Regions from separate parts of the Nonomuraea sp. NPDC050540 genome, predicted to be linked through region 1. Evidence: riboswitches for the same ligand, from Rfam matches in the RefSeq annotation. Region 1 holds a riboswitch; the other holds the start of a gene.
The links. A riboswitch is a leader RNA that binds a small molecule or an ion and turns the genes downstream of it on or off. The one in region 1 is predicted to bind thiamine pyrophosphate.
Positions count from the first base shown of each region.

Region 1 (7,534 bases):
GCGCGGTCCTGGCCTCGAAGACCGGCGACAGGCTCCAGGCCGCCACACTCAGCCGCATCGCCGCCTGCGGGTCCGTCGCGCGCATCGCCTCTGCCCGCGCCGCCACCGCCCGCGCGTTGGCCTGCGCGAGCTGCTTGCTCAGGTCCTGGCTCTGCCGTACGGCCAGCACCGACGCCGAGACGGCGACCGCCAGCAGCGCCGCCATCGCGGCCAGGGCCAGCCCGCGCCGGCGCCCGCGCCGCCTGGCCTGGGCGGCGCTGCGGTCGAGGAAGTCGCGTTCGAGGGCGTTGAGGTCCAGGTGGCGGCGCGTGGTGGCGGCCCAGCCGAGCGCGGTGTCCAGGGCGCTGCCGTGGTAGAGGTCGGCGGCGCGGCGGCGGTGGGCCTGCCAGTGGAGCGCGGCGCCGCGCAGCCTGCCGTGCACGGCCAGGCCGTCGCGGTCGTCGGCCACCCAGGAGCGCAGCCTGGGCCAGGCGTGGTAGAGCGCGGCGCTGGCCGGGGCCACCAGGTCGTCGGAGACGGCCACGAGCTTGCCGGTCTCGGTGTCCTCGGGGGCGACCTTGAGGCTGCGCCGTACCAGGAGGCCGGCTTCCGCGAAGTGGGTCAGCACGCCGAGGTCCTCGGCCTCGTCGCGCGGGATGCGGCGGAGCGTCTCGCCGTCGAGCATCCGCAGCAGGAGACCGGGCACGGCGCGCTGCTGTTCGGGGGTGAGCGCGGCGTAGACCTCCTCGGCGACCTCGCCGAGCGGCCGCTCACCGCTGAGGCCGTCCGGCGGCCTGACCTCGGCCGCCAGCTCCGCGCCCGCGCTCGGCTCCGCGCTGCCCAGCAGCCCGAGGAGCAGTTCGGGGGCGGTGGGGCGCCCGGCGGGGTCCTTGGCCAGCGCGCGGGCGACCAGCGAGCGCAGCGGCTCGGCCAGGTCGCCGGGGTCGGGGTCGACCGTGAGCACCCGGTGCATGACGCCCCCGAGGCTCTCGGCCTGGAACGGGTCCTCGCCCGTGGCGGCGAACAGCACCACGCCGCCCCAGGCGAACACGTCGGCGGGCGGCCCGGCGCGGCGGCCGGTGAAGACCTCGGGGGCCATGTAGGTGGGGGTGCCGCCGATGAAGCTCGTGCTGGCCCCGTCGGTGGTGCGCGCGACGCCGAAGTCGATCACCCGGGGCCCGTCCGGCCCGAGCAGCACGTTCTCCGGCTTGAGGTCGCGGTGCACGACGCCCGAGCTGTGGACGGCCGCCAGCGCGGTGGCCAGCGCGACGGCCAGCCTGAGCAGGGAGTCGCCGGAGTAGGGGCCGTGGCGTTCGAGCGCCTGGCGCAGGTTGGGGCCCTCGACGAACTCGCTGACGATGTACGGCCGCTCGGCGTCCAGCCTGGCCTCGACCACGCGGGCGGTGCAGAAGGAGGCCACCCTGCCGGCCGCCGCGGCCTCCTTGGCCAGTTGCCCGCTCAGCCCGCCGTGCAGGACCTTCACCGCGAAGCGACGGCCCTCGGCGTCGTAGGCGTCGTAGACGACGCCCTGGCCGCCCGCGCCGAGCCGGCCGGCCAGCCAGTAGCCGCCAAGCCGTTCGGGGTCACCGGGCACCAAGCGCATCGTCACTGCCCCTTAGATGCGCACAACGCGGAATTGGTTGCCGGCCGCAACGCCACAGGTCCCTCGCGCGCCTCGAGGGACCCGTGCGTCATGATCATTATGACAGGGGTTTCCACTCCGTACGCAGCACGGACATCGTCACCGAGTCGTACCACTGTCCCTCCCACAGCAGCGCGTCACGCAGCACGCCCTCCCGCACGAAGCCGGACTTCTCGTAGACGTGCTTGGCGCGGTCGTTGAAATCGTATACGCCCAGCTCGATGCGGTGCAGAGGGGTTGTGGCGAACGCGTGGCCGAGCACCAGGCGGATGGCTTCTGTGCCGTAGCCCTTGCCGAACGCCCGCGCGCCGACCAGGGCGATGCGCAGGTTGCACGACAGGTTGTCCTTGTCGAGCTCGTTGAGCACGATCTCGCCGACGTACCCGTCCGCGGCCATGATGGCCAGGTCGAGCCGGTCCTCGTGGTCGCGCCGGGTGGTGTACCACTCCAGGGCCGCCTTGGGGGAGATCCCGTCGCGGGCATGGGAGCCCGTGAGCCGGGCGACCTCGGGGTCGTCGCAGAGCTCGATCAGGCCCTCGACGTGTTCGGGCCCGACGGGTACGAGGGTGACCCGGTCACCGGCGAGGGTGGGTTTGTTCGCGAACATTTCCCTAATTTATAGAGCCTCGTAAATGGTTGTCGCCGTGTTTTCCGGGGTGGCCGTGGAGACGTCGAGCCGCAGGTCGGCGAGCTGCAGGAAGTACGGCTCGCGCCGCGCCCGCATGGCGGAGGGCGAGAATTCCGGGCGGTGGTCGGACGAGCGCATCCGCTGGGCCAGGATCTCGTCGGGGGCGTCCAGCCAGACCACGAAGGCCGCGCGCAGCGCCTCGCGCACCCGCGGATCCTCCACGGTGCTGGCCGCCGCCGCGATCACCTGGGGCGGCTCGGTCAGCGCGTGGAGCACGTGCTCGGCCTCCCTCCGGTGCAGCACGTCCGCGCCCTCCGCCTTCGCGATCTCGGCGGCGCTGGCGCCGTAGCGCCCGCGCAGGTACGGGTCGCTGTCGCTGAGCGGCACGCCCAGCTCGCGGGCCAGCAGTTTCCCGACGGTCGTCTTGCCCGAGCCCATGAGCCCGATCACGACGACAGGTTTGTTCTTCGACATGGGGATAGGTGTTTCCTCTGGAGGTGCGTTATGACAATCGCCGGAGGCATCATCCTCATCATGCTCGGCGCGATCCTGACCTGGGCGGTCGAGTTCGACCTCGCCGGTCTTGACATCAATGTGATCGGCGTCGTCCTCATGATCGGTGGTCTGGCCGGGTTGCTGTTCGGCCTGTACCGGATGCACGTTACCCGCAGGGTGATCGAGGAGCCGATTCACGAGGACCCGCACGCTCGCCGTACGACGACGGTCTACGAGGAGCGTCGCCGTATCGACGAGCCGCCGCTGTAAGGGTCTTGTGCGTACCCCGGGTCGCCGGGGTACGGTGGCGCGGTCCGAACGCGGGAGCCCGGTGCAACGGGCTGAGAGGACGGCTGGAGCAGCCGCCGACCGCCAGAACCTGATCCGGGTAATGCCGGCGAAGGGAGTTTGCGCGATGAGTGACGCGCGCTTTTCCAAGATCCATCTCGGTGATCTGCGGGTGCCCATGCGGCGGGTGCATCTGTCGAACGGGACGTCGGTGGAGCTGTACGACACCTCCGGGCCGGACAACCCCGACATCACGCGGGGCCTGCCGCGGCTGCGGGAGGTGTGGGTGCTCGAACGCGGCGACGTCGCCCGCTACGGCGGACGCCAGGTGCGGCCCATCGACGACGGCTTCAAGGAGCAGGAGGCCTGGGCTCGCGCGAACACCGAGGTCTTCCCCGGCGACGGGCACAAGCCGCTGCGGGCCACCGGGGCGCCCGTGACCCAGCTCGCCTACGCGCGGCGGGGCGTGGTCACCAAGGAGATGGAGTTCGTCGCGGTCAGGGAGGGGGTGAGCGGCGAGTTCGTGCGCAAGGAGGTGGCGGCCGGCCGGGCGATCATCCCGGCCAACGTCAACCATCCGGAGAGCGAGCCGATGGTCATCGGCCGCAACTTCCACGTGAAGATCAACGCCAACATCGGCAACTCCGCGGTCGCCTCCTCGATCTCCGAGGAGGTGGAGAAGATGACCTGGGCCACCCGGTGGGGCGCCGACACCGTGATGGATCTGTCCACCGGCCGCAACATCCACACCACCCGCGAGTGGATCATCAGGAACGCGCCGGTGCCGATCGGGACCGTCCCGATCTACCAGGCGCTGGAGAAGGTCGGCGGCGTGGCGGCCGACCTGTCGTGGGAGGTCTACCGGGACACGCTGGTCGAGCAGTGCGAGCAGGGTGTCGACTACATGACCGTGCACGCCGGGGTACGGCTGGCGTACGTGCCGCTGACCGCGCGGCGCAAGACCGGCATCGTCTCGCGCGGCGGCTCGATCATGGCGGCGTGGTGCCTGGCCCACCACCGGGAGAGCTTCCTGTATGAGAACTTCGAGGAGATGTGCGAGCTGCTGGCGGGCTACGACGTGGCCTTCTCGCTCGGGGACGGCCTGCGGCCCGGCTCGATCGCCGACGCCAACGACGAGGCGCAGTTCGCGGAGCTGCGCACGCTGGGCGAGCTGACGAAGATCGCCCGTGCGCGCTCCGTGCAGGTCATGATCGAGGGGCCGGGCCACGTGCCCATGCACAAGATCAAGGAGAACGTGGACCTGCAGCGCGAGATCTGCGACGACGCCCCGTTCTACACGCTGGGCCCGCTGGTGACCGACGTCGCGCCGGGCTACGACCACATCACCTCGGGCATCGGCGCCGCGATGATCGGCTGGTACGGCACCGCCATGCTCTGCTACGTCACCCCCAAGGAGCATCTGGGCCTGCCGGACAAGGACGATGTCAAGACCGGCGTCATTACCTACAAGATCGCGGCCCATGCCGCCGACCTCGCCAAGGGGCACCCCCGGGCGCAGGAGTGGGACGACGCGCTGTCGGACGCCCGCTTCGAGTTCCGCTGGGAGGACCAGTTCAACCTGTCGCTGGACCCGGTGACGGCGCGGGCGTTCCACGACGCGACGCTTCCGGCCGAGCCCGCCAAGACCGCGCATTTCTGCAGTATGTGCGGGCCGAAGTTCTGTTCGATGAAGATCACCCATGATGTCCGGAAATATGCGGAGGAGCATGGGTTGACGGACTCCGCGGCCATCCAGGTGGGCATGGCGGAGAAGGCGGTGGAGTTCACCGAAAGGGGCGGTGAGGTCTATCTGGATCCGGCGGACCCAAAATAGCGAGTAGGACTCATATTGGGTCTTGACTGGCGTCTGTAAGGAGCCCACGCTGAGGGCGTGATCAGCCGCATACTCGCCGTCCTGGTCGCCATCGCCCTGCTCGCGTTACCCGCCCCCGCGTTATCCCGCAGCGAGCAGCCCGTGAGCGGCTTCATCGACGCGCACAGTCACCTGATGTCCTACGAAGCGTTCGGCGGCAAGCTGCTCTGCGGCAAGCCGTTCGACCCGGGCGGCATCGCCAGGGCTCTGGTCGACTGCCTCGACCACTTCCCGAACGGCGAAGCCGCCTGGTTCGAGAACTTCACCCGCACCGGTCAGCCGACCGGCACCCACGACCCGGTCGGCTGGCCCACGTTCAGGAGCTGGCCGGCCCACGACTCCCTGACCCACCAGCAGGCCTACTACACCTGGATCGAGCGCGCCTGGCGCGGCGGGCTGCGGATCATGGTCAACGACCTCGTGGCCAACCGCCAGCTCTGCGAGATCTACCCGCTGAAGACCAACCCCTGTGACGAGATGGGCTCCATCCGCCTGGAGGCCCGCCGTACGTTCGAGATGCAGGACTACATCGACCAGCAGAGCGGCGGCCCCGGCCAGGGCTGGTTCCGCGTGGTCAGGAGCCCCGCCGAGGCCCGCTCGGTCATCGCCGCCGGGAAGCTGGCCGTGGTGCTCGGCATCGAGACCTCCGAGCCGTTCGGCTGCCGGCAGACGCTCGGCATCCCCCACTGCACCAAGGCCCAGATCGACCGGGGCCTGGATGAGATGTATCAGCTCGGCGTCCGCTCCATGTTCGTCTGCCACAAGTACGACAACGCCCTGTGCGGCGTCCGCTTCGACTCCGGCACCCAGGGCGCCATCGTCAACCTGGGCAACTTCCTGTCGTCGGGCCGCTTCTGGCAGACCGAGGCGTGCACGGGACCGCAGCGCGACAACACGATCTCGCCCGCGGTGCTCCCGCCCGAACTGGCCCGCTGGCTGCCGCCCGGCGTCAGCCTGCCCGTCTACCCGCCGGGGCCGCACTGCAACAGACGCGGGCTCACCTCGCTCGGCGAGCACATGGTCAAGGGCATGATGAGCCGCGGCATGCTCATCGAGGTCGACCACATGAGCGTCAAGGCCGCCGACCGGACGCTCACCCTCCTGGAGCAGGCCGGCTACGACGGCGTGATCTCCTCGCACAGCTGGACCGACGCGCTCAACTACCAGCGGATCTACCGGCTCGGCGGCATGGTCACCTCATACGGCCACGGGGCCGAGGGGTTCGCCGACGCCTGGCGCGAGACCAAGCCTCTGCGCGACGCGGCGGGCCGCCCCGGGTTCGGGTACGGCCTCGACGCCAACGGGCTGGGCAAACTGCCGGCTCCCCGGGCCGGCAGCGCGGTGGCGTACCCCTTCCACTCCCACGACGGCTCGGCCAGCTTCGACCGGCAGAGCACAGGACAGCGGACCTGGGACTACAACGTGGACGGCGTCGCCAACTACGGCCTGGTGCCCGACTGGATCGAGGACATCAGGTCGCTGGCCGGCGACGCGTTCGTCCAGGACATGGCTCAGGGGGCCGAGGCCTACCTGAGGACCTGGGAAGCGGCTGAAACGGTTGTGAGGTGAGAGAAGGCGGGCCGGTTCTGTCCGGCCCGCCTTCCTCACACATTGAAGATGCTGACTCCGCCGGGACCCACGAGGAATCCCAGCACGATGAGGACGATGCCCCACAGGATGTCCCGCCGGGCCAGGATGACGTAGATCCCGGCGACGACGAGGATGACGGCGATAATCCAGAGCAATGTAGCCATGGACCTGCTGCTGCCCTCAGGACTTCTCCTCTAACGTGCCCTTGGTGCGATAGATGTCCGTGATGGGCTGGAGGAGCCAGAACCACCCGGCCGTGAGCGCCACCGCGCCGCCGAACAAGGTGGCCGGCCAGGCGTTCAGCACCACTTCGGCCACCATGGCCACGGCCGCGGTCATGGCGACCAGCAGAAACGCCGCTCCCGCGATGCCCAGCGAGTTGGCCCGTTTGATCATGCGCTCCTTGAGCCCGGTGCGGAAGAACACCCGGTGCTGCGCGGCGGGCGTGATGAAGCACACCGACGCCAGCGCGGCGCCCATGAGCGCGATGAAGAACAGCCATAGGCCCACGGTGTCGACCTTGCCGAAGCCCTGCTGGAAGGGAACGGTCAGCAGGAAGGCGAAGAGCACCTGGACCCCGGTGACCGCGACGCGCAGGCCCTGCAGCAACTCGGTCAGCTCGCGATCTACCCGTTCTTTGTGGGACTCGCGTTCGTTGTGCGGCTCGCCCCGAGAAGTGTCCGTCATGCTCGGGCGCTACCCCGCAGAGGCGCTGACATACCGGCCGGAGTCTGGATACGATCCGCGGCAACGGAACTTCGGCGGAGCCGCCCATGATCAACGAATGGATTCCCCCCGGGGTCGATGCCACCCGGCCGAGCGTGGCTCGTGTATACGACGCGCTGCTGGGCGGCACCGAGAACTTCACCGTGGACCGGGCCGTGGCAGAACGCCTGACCGCCGCGGTCCCCGAGGTGGTCAGCCTCGTCTGGTGCAACCGCGCCTTCGTCGGCCGGGTCACCGACCATCTGGTGCGTGAGGCCGGCGTCACCCAGCTCATCGACCTGGGCGCGGGCCTGCCGACGATCGAGAACACCCA
Region 1 is NZ_JBITHA010000002.1:532,512-540,045, reverse strand. It holds gene ACIBI5_RS08870 (protein kinase) at 1-1,582, opposite strand, end outside; gene ACIBI5_RS08865 (GNAT family N-acetyltransferase) at 1,680-2,228, opposite strand; gene ACIBI5_RS08860 (shikimate kinase) at 2,238-2,723, opposite strand; gene ACIBI5_RS08855 (DUF6458 family protein) at 2,754-3,014, shown strand; TPP riboswitch at 3,055-3,167, shown strand; gene thiC (phosphomethylpyrimidine synthase ThiC) at 3,160-4,866, shown strand; gene ACIBI5_RS08845 (Coagulation factor 5/8 type domain-containing protein) at 4,924-6,474, shown strand; gene ACIBI5_RS08840 (GPGG-motif small membrane protein) at 6,510-6,659, opposite strand; gene ACIBI5_RS08835 (DUF6328 family protein) at 6,676-7,182, opposite strand; gene ACIBI5_RS08830 (SAM-dependent methyltransferase) at 7,269-7,534, shown strand, end outside.

Region 2 (7,534 bases), on a different contig from region 1:
GACCACGAAGCCCATCCCCTGGGCGTTCTTGATGGCGACGTCGACGTTCTCCCCGATCAGGATGGGCACCTTGACGTAGCGGGTCTGCGCGAAGTACGCGCCGGTCATCGCGATCGCGGCGACCATCACGGTGGCCAGCCCGATGAGGAACCAGCTGGGCCTGAACCCCTTGCCACCGCCGCGCGACCCGCGCGGCGGCGCGGGCGGGGCGGTGTGGAGGTCGGCGCGCGGCTGGATGAGCGTGTGGCTGGGCGGCGGCACGTGCTGCGGGCCCGACATGCGGGCGTGCGCCCCGCTGTGGGGCGGGGCGTGCGGCGGGGTGCTCTGCCTCGGCAGCATCCGGTGGGCGTCGACGGCCGCGACCAGCATCGCGGTGGCGTCGGCCGGACGGTCCTGCGGATCGCGGGCGGTGGCGTGGGTGACGAGCGTGTCGATGAGCGGCGGCGTCTCATGCACCAGCGACGACGGCGGCGGCACGCTGTCGTGCACGTGCCGGTAGGCCACCGACATGGGCGTCTCGCCGTCGTAGGGCTGCTGCCCGGTGACCAGCTCGAACAGCATGATCCCCGCGGCGTAGACGTCGCTGCGCACGTCGGCGCCGCCGGTCGTCACCTGCTCGGGCGACATGTAGCCGATCGTGCCGATCATCACGCCGGTGCGGGTCTGGTTCGTGGCCTCGATGGCGCGGGCCAGGCCGAAGTCGACGACCTTGACCCGGCCGTCGTCGGTCAGCAGGACGTTCTCCGGCTTGACGTCGCGGTGGACCATCCCGCTCTGGTGGGCGGCGCCGAGCGCGGCCAGCACCGGGATCATGATCTCCAGGGCCTCGCGGGCGGGCAGCCTGACCCGCTCGCGCAGGATGTCGCGCAGCGTCTTGCCCGGCACGTACTCCATCGACAGGTAGACGACGTCGCCGTCGGTGCCCTGGTCGAAGACGTGCACGACGTTGGGATGGGAGAGGCTGGCCACGGACTTGGCCTCGCCGATGAACCGGCGCACGAACGCGGGGTCCTCGGCCAGCGAGCGGTGCATGACCTTCAGCGCTACCGTGCGGTCGAGCCTGACGTCGAGCGCCAGGTAGACGGTCGCCATCCCGCCCCGGGCGATCCGGGACTCGATGCGATAGCGCCCGTCGAGCAGTCGCCCGACGAGAGGGTCCGCGGTCGTCGTGTCCACGTGGCCGAGTTTACGGTCGTTTTGCCACTGGAGGGGCCTGACCATCCGAAACCGATGCCATTACGTGGCACTCCGTCGTCACTAAGGGTGCATGGGCGAGGACGCTTCAGCATAGCGGCGGCGGGGGATGCGCCCGGCCTGGCGCGCCAACCGGCCCGCCTGGACGGCCTGCCTCATCGCCGCGGCCATGAGCTCGGGCCGCTGCGCCCTGGTCACGGCGGTGGCCAGGAGCACCGCGTCGCAGCCCAGCTCCATGGCGAGCGCGGCGTCGCTGGCGGTGCCGATCCCGGCGTCGAGGATGACCGGCACGGAGGCGGCCTCGACGATGAGCTCGATGTTGTGCGGGTTGCGGATGCCGAGCCCCGAGCCGATGGGCGCGCCGAGCGGCATGACCGCCGCGCATCCGGCCTGCTCCAGGCGGCGGGCCAGCGCGGGGTCGTCACCGATGTAGGGCAGCACCACGAACCCGTCGGCCACCAGCCGCTCCGCCGCGTCGAACGTCTCGATCGGGTCGGGCAGCAGCGTGCGCTCGTCGGCGATGACCTCGAGCTTGACCCAGTTGGTGCCGAGCGCCTCGCGGGCCAGCCGGGCGGTCAGCACGGCCTCGCCCGCGGTGAAGCATCCCGCGGTGTTGGGCAGCACCTTGATGCCGCGCTCGCGCAGCACGTCGAGCACGGATCCGGGCGCGGACGGGTCGAGCCGCCGCATCGCCACCGTGGTCAGCTCGGTGCCCGAGGCGGCCAGCGCCTGGTCGAGCACGTCCAGCGAGGGGGCGCCGCCGGTGCCCATGATGAGGCGGGAGGCGAACTTCTCCCCGCCGATGATCAGCTCATCCACCCTGCACCGCCGTCAGCACCTCGACCCGGTCGCGGTCGGCCAGCGCCGTGGTCTCCCACGAACTGCGCGTGACCACCTCGTCGTTCACGGCCACCGCGACCCCCTTGGTGGCTTCCGTCAGCGTCCGTACGGCCTGCGCCACCGTCGTCCCGTGGGGCACCTCATGCGAGGCCCCGTTGATCGTCACATTCATGAAATATCCCCCTTCGGGATGAAAATTCGGGAAGCCAGGTTTGGGGAGGCGAGCTTCGGGTGGTCGGGTTCGGGAGGCGGGTAGTTGGTCGGCCGGTATGGGGCGGCAGGGCTGCTCAGGGTGCGAACCGGGCGGGCGAGCACAACGACGACAGCTCGCGCTCCTCGCCCATGAGGACGGCGGCCGTGAGCGGAGCCAGCAGCACCCCGCCCCGGTGATGCCCGGTGGCCAGAAGCAGCCCCCGCTCACCGCCCGGCCCGACGAGCGGCAGGTTGTCCGGCGTGCCGGGCCGCAGCCCCGCCACCACCTCCGCCAGCTCCAGCTCGGTCACCCCGGGCACCAGCTCGCGGGCGTCGCGCAGCAGCTCGTACACCCCGCCCGCGGTCACCCGGGTGTCGAACCCCAGCTCCTCCTGCGTGGCTCCCACGACCAGCTCGCCGTCGCCGCGCGGCACCAGGTAGACGGGCAGGCCGTGCACCGTGCCCCGCACGCACCTGCCCAGGAGTGGCTCCGGCGAGCGCAGGCGAAGAATCTGCCCCTTCACCGGCCGCACCGGCACCGGGGCCAGCGACCCGCTCCACGCCCCCGCCGCCAGCACCACCCGCTCGGCGCGCAGCTCCTCCCGGAACGGCCCGCCGTGTTCCTCCCGGTAAGGCTCGCCGCGCTCCTGCCGGTAAGGGCCGCCACCGGCCTCCCGGTGCGCCCCGTCACCGGTGTCACCCGGGCTCAGCCGTACCCCCTGGACGCCCTCATCGCCGCGCAGCAGCTCGCGCACCCGCGCCCGCACGATCGGGACCCCGAGGCGCTCCAAGGCGGCCAGCAGCGCGCCGGCGACCCTGCGCGGGTCCACCCAGGCGTCGTCGGGCGCCAGGAGGCCGCCGCGCACGGACGGCGCGAGCATGGGCTCCAGGCGGCGGCATTCGCGCCCGCCGAGTCGTTCGACCCGCAGCCCCAGCTTCTCCATGAAGCCCGCCGTCTCCTCCAGGACGGCCAGGTCGTCGGCGCCGAAGGCCACGTCGAGCGTGCCGTCGGCGCGGTAGTCGAGCGCCCCGGCGGCGAGGCCCGCGTCGGCGGTCAGCTCGGCGGCGAAGGCGGGCCAGCGCGCCAGGGAGGCCGCGCCCAGGCGCAGCAACGGCTCCTCGGTGAACGTGACCTCGCTCACCGGCGCGAGCATCCCCGCGGCGGCGTGGGTGGCGCCCGAGGCGGGCGCGGGGTCGACGACGGTGACGGGCCGTCCTGAGCGGGCAAGGCGCCAGGCCACGCTGAGCCCGACGACGCCGCCGCCCACGATCACGTGCATGTCCGCTCCCTACGCCGGCATGATCCGGATCAGGTGTCTTGCGGTCGAAGGCCCGATGAAGCCTTCCTCTCAGTCCGGTTAAGGCCGGACTCCCGCGCGTCTTACGGTCCCAGCCTACGGCCTCGGCAGGCACTCTCACGATTGACCCCGGTATGGTCGGAACCGTGGATCACGTGGTGGTGGTGGGAGCCGGCCTGGCCGGAGTACGCAGTGTCGAATCGCTGCGCGGGCGCGGGTTCGAAGGAAGGATCACTCTCCTCGGCGAGGAGAGGCACCGGCCCTACGACCGTCCACCCCTGTCGAAGGCGGTGCTGCTGGGCACGAGCGACGACAGCTTCGTCGACACCGACCTGGCCGCCCTGCGGGCCGACTTCCGGCCGGGCGTGGCCGCGAAGAGCCTGCGTGAGGGCGTGGTCGAGACCACCGAGGGCGACCTGCCCTACGACGGCCTGGTGATCGCGACGGGCTCCGAGCCGATCCGGCTGCCGGGCGAGGGCCCCCAGCTGGTCCTGCGTACGCTCGACGACGCCCACGTGCTGCGGGCCGCCCTGGTGCCCGGCGCGCGGGTGGCCGTGGTGGGCGCGGGCTGGATCGGCGCCGAGGTGGCGACCGCGGCGCGCAAGGCGGGCTGCGTGGTCACCGTGATCGAGGCGGCGGGAACGCCGCTGTCGCACGCGATCGGCGAGATGGGCGCGCGCACGCTGCCCTGGTACGAGGGCGTCGACCTGCGGCTCGGCACGATGGTCAGCGAGGTCGTCGAAGGCGGTGTGGAGCTGGTCGGCGGCGAGTTCGTGCCCGCCCATGTGGTGGTGTCCGGCATCGGCGCCCGCCCGGTGCTCGAATGGCTCGCCGACGCCGACATCGACCTGCACAACGGCGTCGTCACCGACGAGCACCTGCGTACCTCCCTGCCCGGCGTGGTGGCCGTCGGCGACTGCGCCAACTGGTGGTCGCGCCGGTTCCAGACCCGGATGCGGGTCGAGCACTGGGACACCGCGCTCAACTCTCCCGACGTCGCCGCCGCCACGCTGCTGGGCGAGAAGGCGGTCTACGACCCGGTGCCGTACTTCTGGTCGGAGCAGTTCGGTCACATGCTGCAGTACGCCGGATACCACCCGGCGGGCGGCCGGGTCGTGTACCGCGAGGGGCAGAAGTGGTCGGCGGTGTGGCTGACCTCAGAAGATCGGATCACCGCCGTGCTGGCCGCCGATCGGCCCCGCGACCTCGTCCAGGGCCGCCGTCTCATCGAGGCTGGCGCCCGTCTTGATGTGGAACGCCTGGTAGATCCGGATGTGACCCTACGAGATTGTGTTGTTTGAGCAAGCACTCCATGTGGTAGTTGTGGTTTCGTGACGCTTTCTGTTGCACAGATCGACCGGGAGACCGACCAGCTCGTCAGCGAGTGGCTCACTCTCCCCGAAGTGGCCGCGCGCCTGGATCTCACGATCGGGCGGGCCAAGCAGCTCCTCAAAGACCACAAGCTCCTCGGCGTACGGCGAGGCAGCGGCGGGCCCCAGGTGCCCGCGGTCTTCCTCGACGGAAAGGAAGTGATGAAGGGCCTGCCAGGCACGCTCACCGTGCTGCAGGACGCCGGCTACGACGAGGCCGAAGCCCTGCGCTGGCTCTTCACCCCAGATGACTCACTGCCAGGATCGCCCGTTGACGCGATCAAGGCCGGTAGACACACAGAGGTCAAGCGGCGTGCCCAAGCCCTCGGTTTCTGAGGCCCGCCTCTACCTCTGCACCGACGGGCGGCGAGGGCGCGGCGACCTGGCCGACTTCCTCGACGCCGTGCTGGCCAACGGCGTGGACATCGTCCAGTTGCGGGAGAAGGGACTCGAGGCGCGCGAAGAGCTCGCGCTGCTCGAGGTCTTCCGCGACGCCTGCGACCGGCACGGCAAACTGCTCGCCGTCAACGACCGGGCCGACATCGCCTACGCGGCCCGACCAGACGTGCTCCACCTGGGGCAGGACGACCTTCCCGTGACGGTCGCGCGAGAGATCCTCGGCGACGACATCGTCATCGGACGGTCCACCCACTCCGCCGCGGAGGCTTCCGCCGCCGCGGTGGAGCCGGGCGTCGACTACTACTGCTGCGGCCCGATCTGGCCGACGCCGACCAAGCCCGGACGCCACGCGCCCGGACCCGCGCTGCTGAGGCACGCGGCGGCGCTCGGCACGGACCGGCCGTGGTTCGGCATCGGCGGCATCGACCTGGACAACCTCGACGAGGTGCTCTCCTACGGGGTGCGCCGCGCCGTGGTCGTCCGTGCCATCACCGAGGCGCCCGACCCGGGCGCCGCGGCGGCCGAGTTCGCCAAGCGGCTGTCCGCCGCCTGATGCGGTAGGTGTTCGGGGCCGTGCGTCGGTCAGACGTACGGCTTCGCCCTTCTGCCGGAGTGCCTGGAGCGGGCGATCAGGAAGGTCAGGACTTGCGGGACGTGGCGGCGACGGCCAGGCCGTCCAGCGCCGCCCGCGCCTCCTCCGTGATCGGCGCCCTGGCCAGCGCCGCGAGCGCCTCGTCCAGGTAGGACGCGATCAGGTCCTCGCACTCCTGCAGTGCCCCGGTGTCGGCGATGATGCCGCGCAGCGTCGCCACCCCCTGCTCGTCCAGCGCCGGATCACCCAGCAGGCGGCGCACGATCTGGGCGTCGTCGGAAGAGGCGGCCGCGAGCGTCTTGGCCACCAGCATCGTCCGCTTGCCCTCGCGCAGGTCGTCCCCGGCCGGCTTGCCCGTCTGCGCGGGGTCGCCGAACACGCCCAGGATGTCGTCGCGCAGCTGGAAGGCGATGCCGACGCGCCGGCCGTACTCCACGCAGAGCTCGTCGATCCACGGCTGCGCGCTGCGGGCCGCGAGCACGAGCCCGAGCCGCAACGGCTGCTCCACCGAGTACTTGCCGCTCTTGTACAGCGCCACGCGCAGCGCCGAGTCGAAGGAGTTCTCGCCGTGGGCCTGCTCCAGCAGGTCCAGGTACTGGCCGCACATCAGCTCGGTGCGCATGTGGTCGTGCAACGGCTGCGCGGCCGCCAGCGACTCCGGCGGCAGCGAGCTGGTGCGCCACATCTCGCCCGACCAGATGAGCAGCAGGTTGCCCAGCAGGATCGCGGCGCCCTCGCCGAACTGCTCGGCCGCGCCGTGCCAGCCGGCCTTCTCGTGCAGCGCCTGGAAACGGCGGTGCGCCGACGGCATGCCGCGGCGCAGATCGCTCTTGTCCATGACGTCGTCGTGGACAAGAGCGCTGGCCTGCAGCAGCTCCAGTGAGGCCGCCGCGGCGAAGATGCCGGGCCCGTCCTCGCCGCCCGCGCCGCGCCAGCCCCAGTAGCAGAACGCCGGGCGCAGCCGCTTGCCCCCCGACAGCAGGTCGTTCGCCGCCGCCAGCAGCGGCTCCAGGTCGGGGTCGCCGAGGGCAGGCTCCTGCCGGCCGACGAACTGCCTGAGCGAACGGTCCACCTGCTGGCGCAGGGCGTCAGTGGTCATGCTCATGAGACTAACGGGCGGTGGACCAGGCTTCGATCTCCGCTCGATCCGCGGGCGGTAACCTTGGTGCATGGCGCTTGGTCGACCCTCCATCCTGCCCGATCGTGTTCCCACCGTGCGCGAGCTGCTCGCCTCCGGTGGACGGTCGTTCTCCTTCGAATTCTTCCCGCCGAAGACCGACGAAGGCGAGCGGCAGCTGTGGCGAGCCATCCGCGAGCTGGAGTCGCTCCGCCCCACCTTCGTCTCCGTGACGTACGGAGCGGGCGGCACCACCCGCGACCGCACCGTCGACATCGTCGAACGCGTCGCCCACGAGACCACGCTCACCCCGGTGGCGCACTTCACCGCCGTCAACCACTCCATCCGCGAACTGCGCCACCTGGTGGGCCGCTTCGCCGACGCCGGGGTGCGCAACATCCTGGCCGTGCGCGGCGACCCTCCCGGCGACCCGGGCGCCGAGTGGGTCCAGCACCCGGAAGGCGTCCTCTACGCCGAGGAACTGGTCCGGCTGATCCGCCAGGCCGGAGACTTCTGCGTGGGCGTGGCCGCC
Region 2 is NZ_JBITHA010000003.1:390,727-398,260, forward strand. It holds gene pknB (Stk1 family PASTA domain-containing Ser/Thr kinase) at 1-1,176, opposite strand, end outside; gene ACIBI5_RS12125 (thiazole synthase) at 1,258-2,013, opposite strand; gene thiS (sulfur carrier protein ThiS) at 2,006-2,206, opposite strand; gene thiO (glycine oxidase ThiO) at 2,322-3,506, opposite strand; TPP riboswitch at 3,496-3,612, opposite strand; gene ACIBI5_RS12140 (NAD(P)/FAD-dependent oxidoreductase) at 3,671-4,825, shown strand; gene ACIBI5_RS12145 (Rv2175c family DNA-binding protein) at 4,856-5,230, shown strand; gene thiE (thiamine phosphate synthase) at 5,208-5,846, shown strand; gene ACIBI5_RS12155 (polyprenyl synthetase family protein) at 5,932-6,984, opposite strand; gene metF (methylenetetrahydrofolate reductase [NAD(P)H]) at 7,055-7,534, shown strand, end outside.
Region 2: linked by a shared signal. The riboswitch ahead of thiO (glycine oxidase ThiO) and the one ahead of thiC (phosphomethylpyrimidine synthase ThiC) in region 1 are both predicted to bind thiamine pyrophosphate.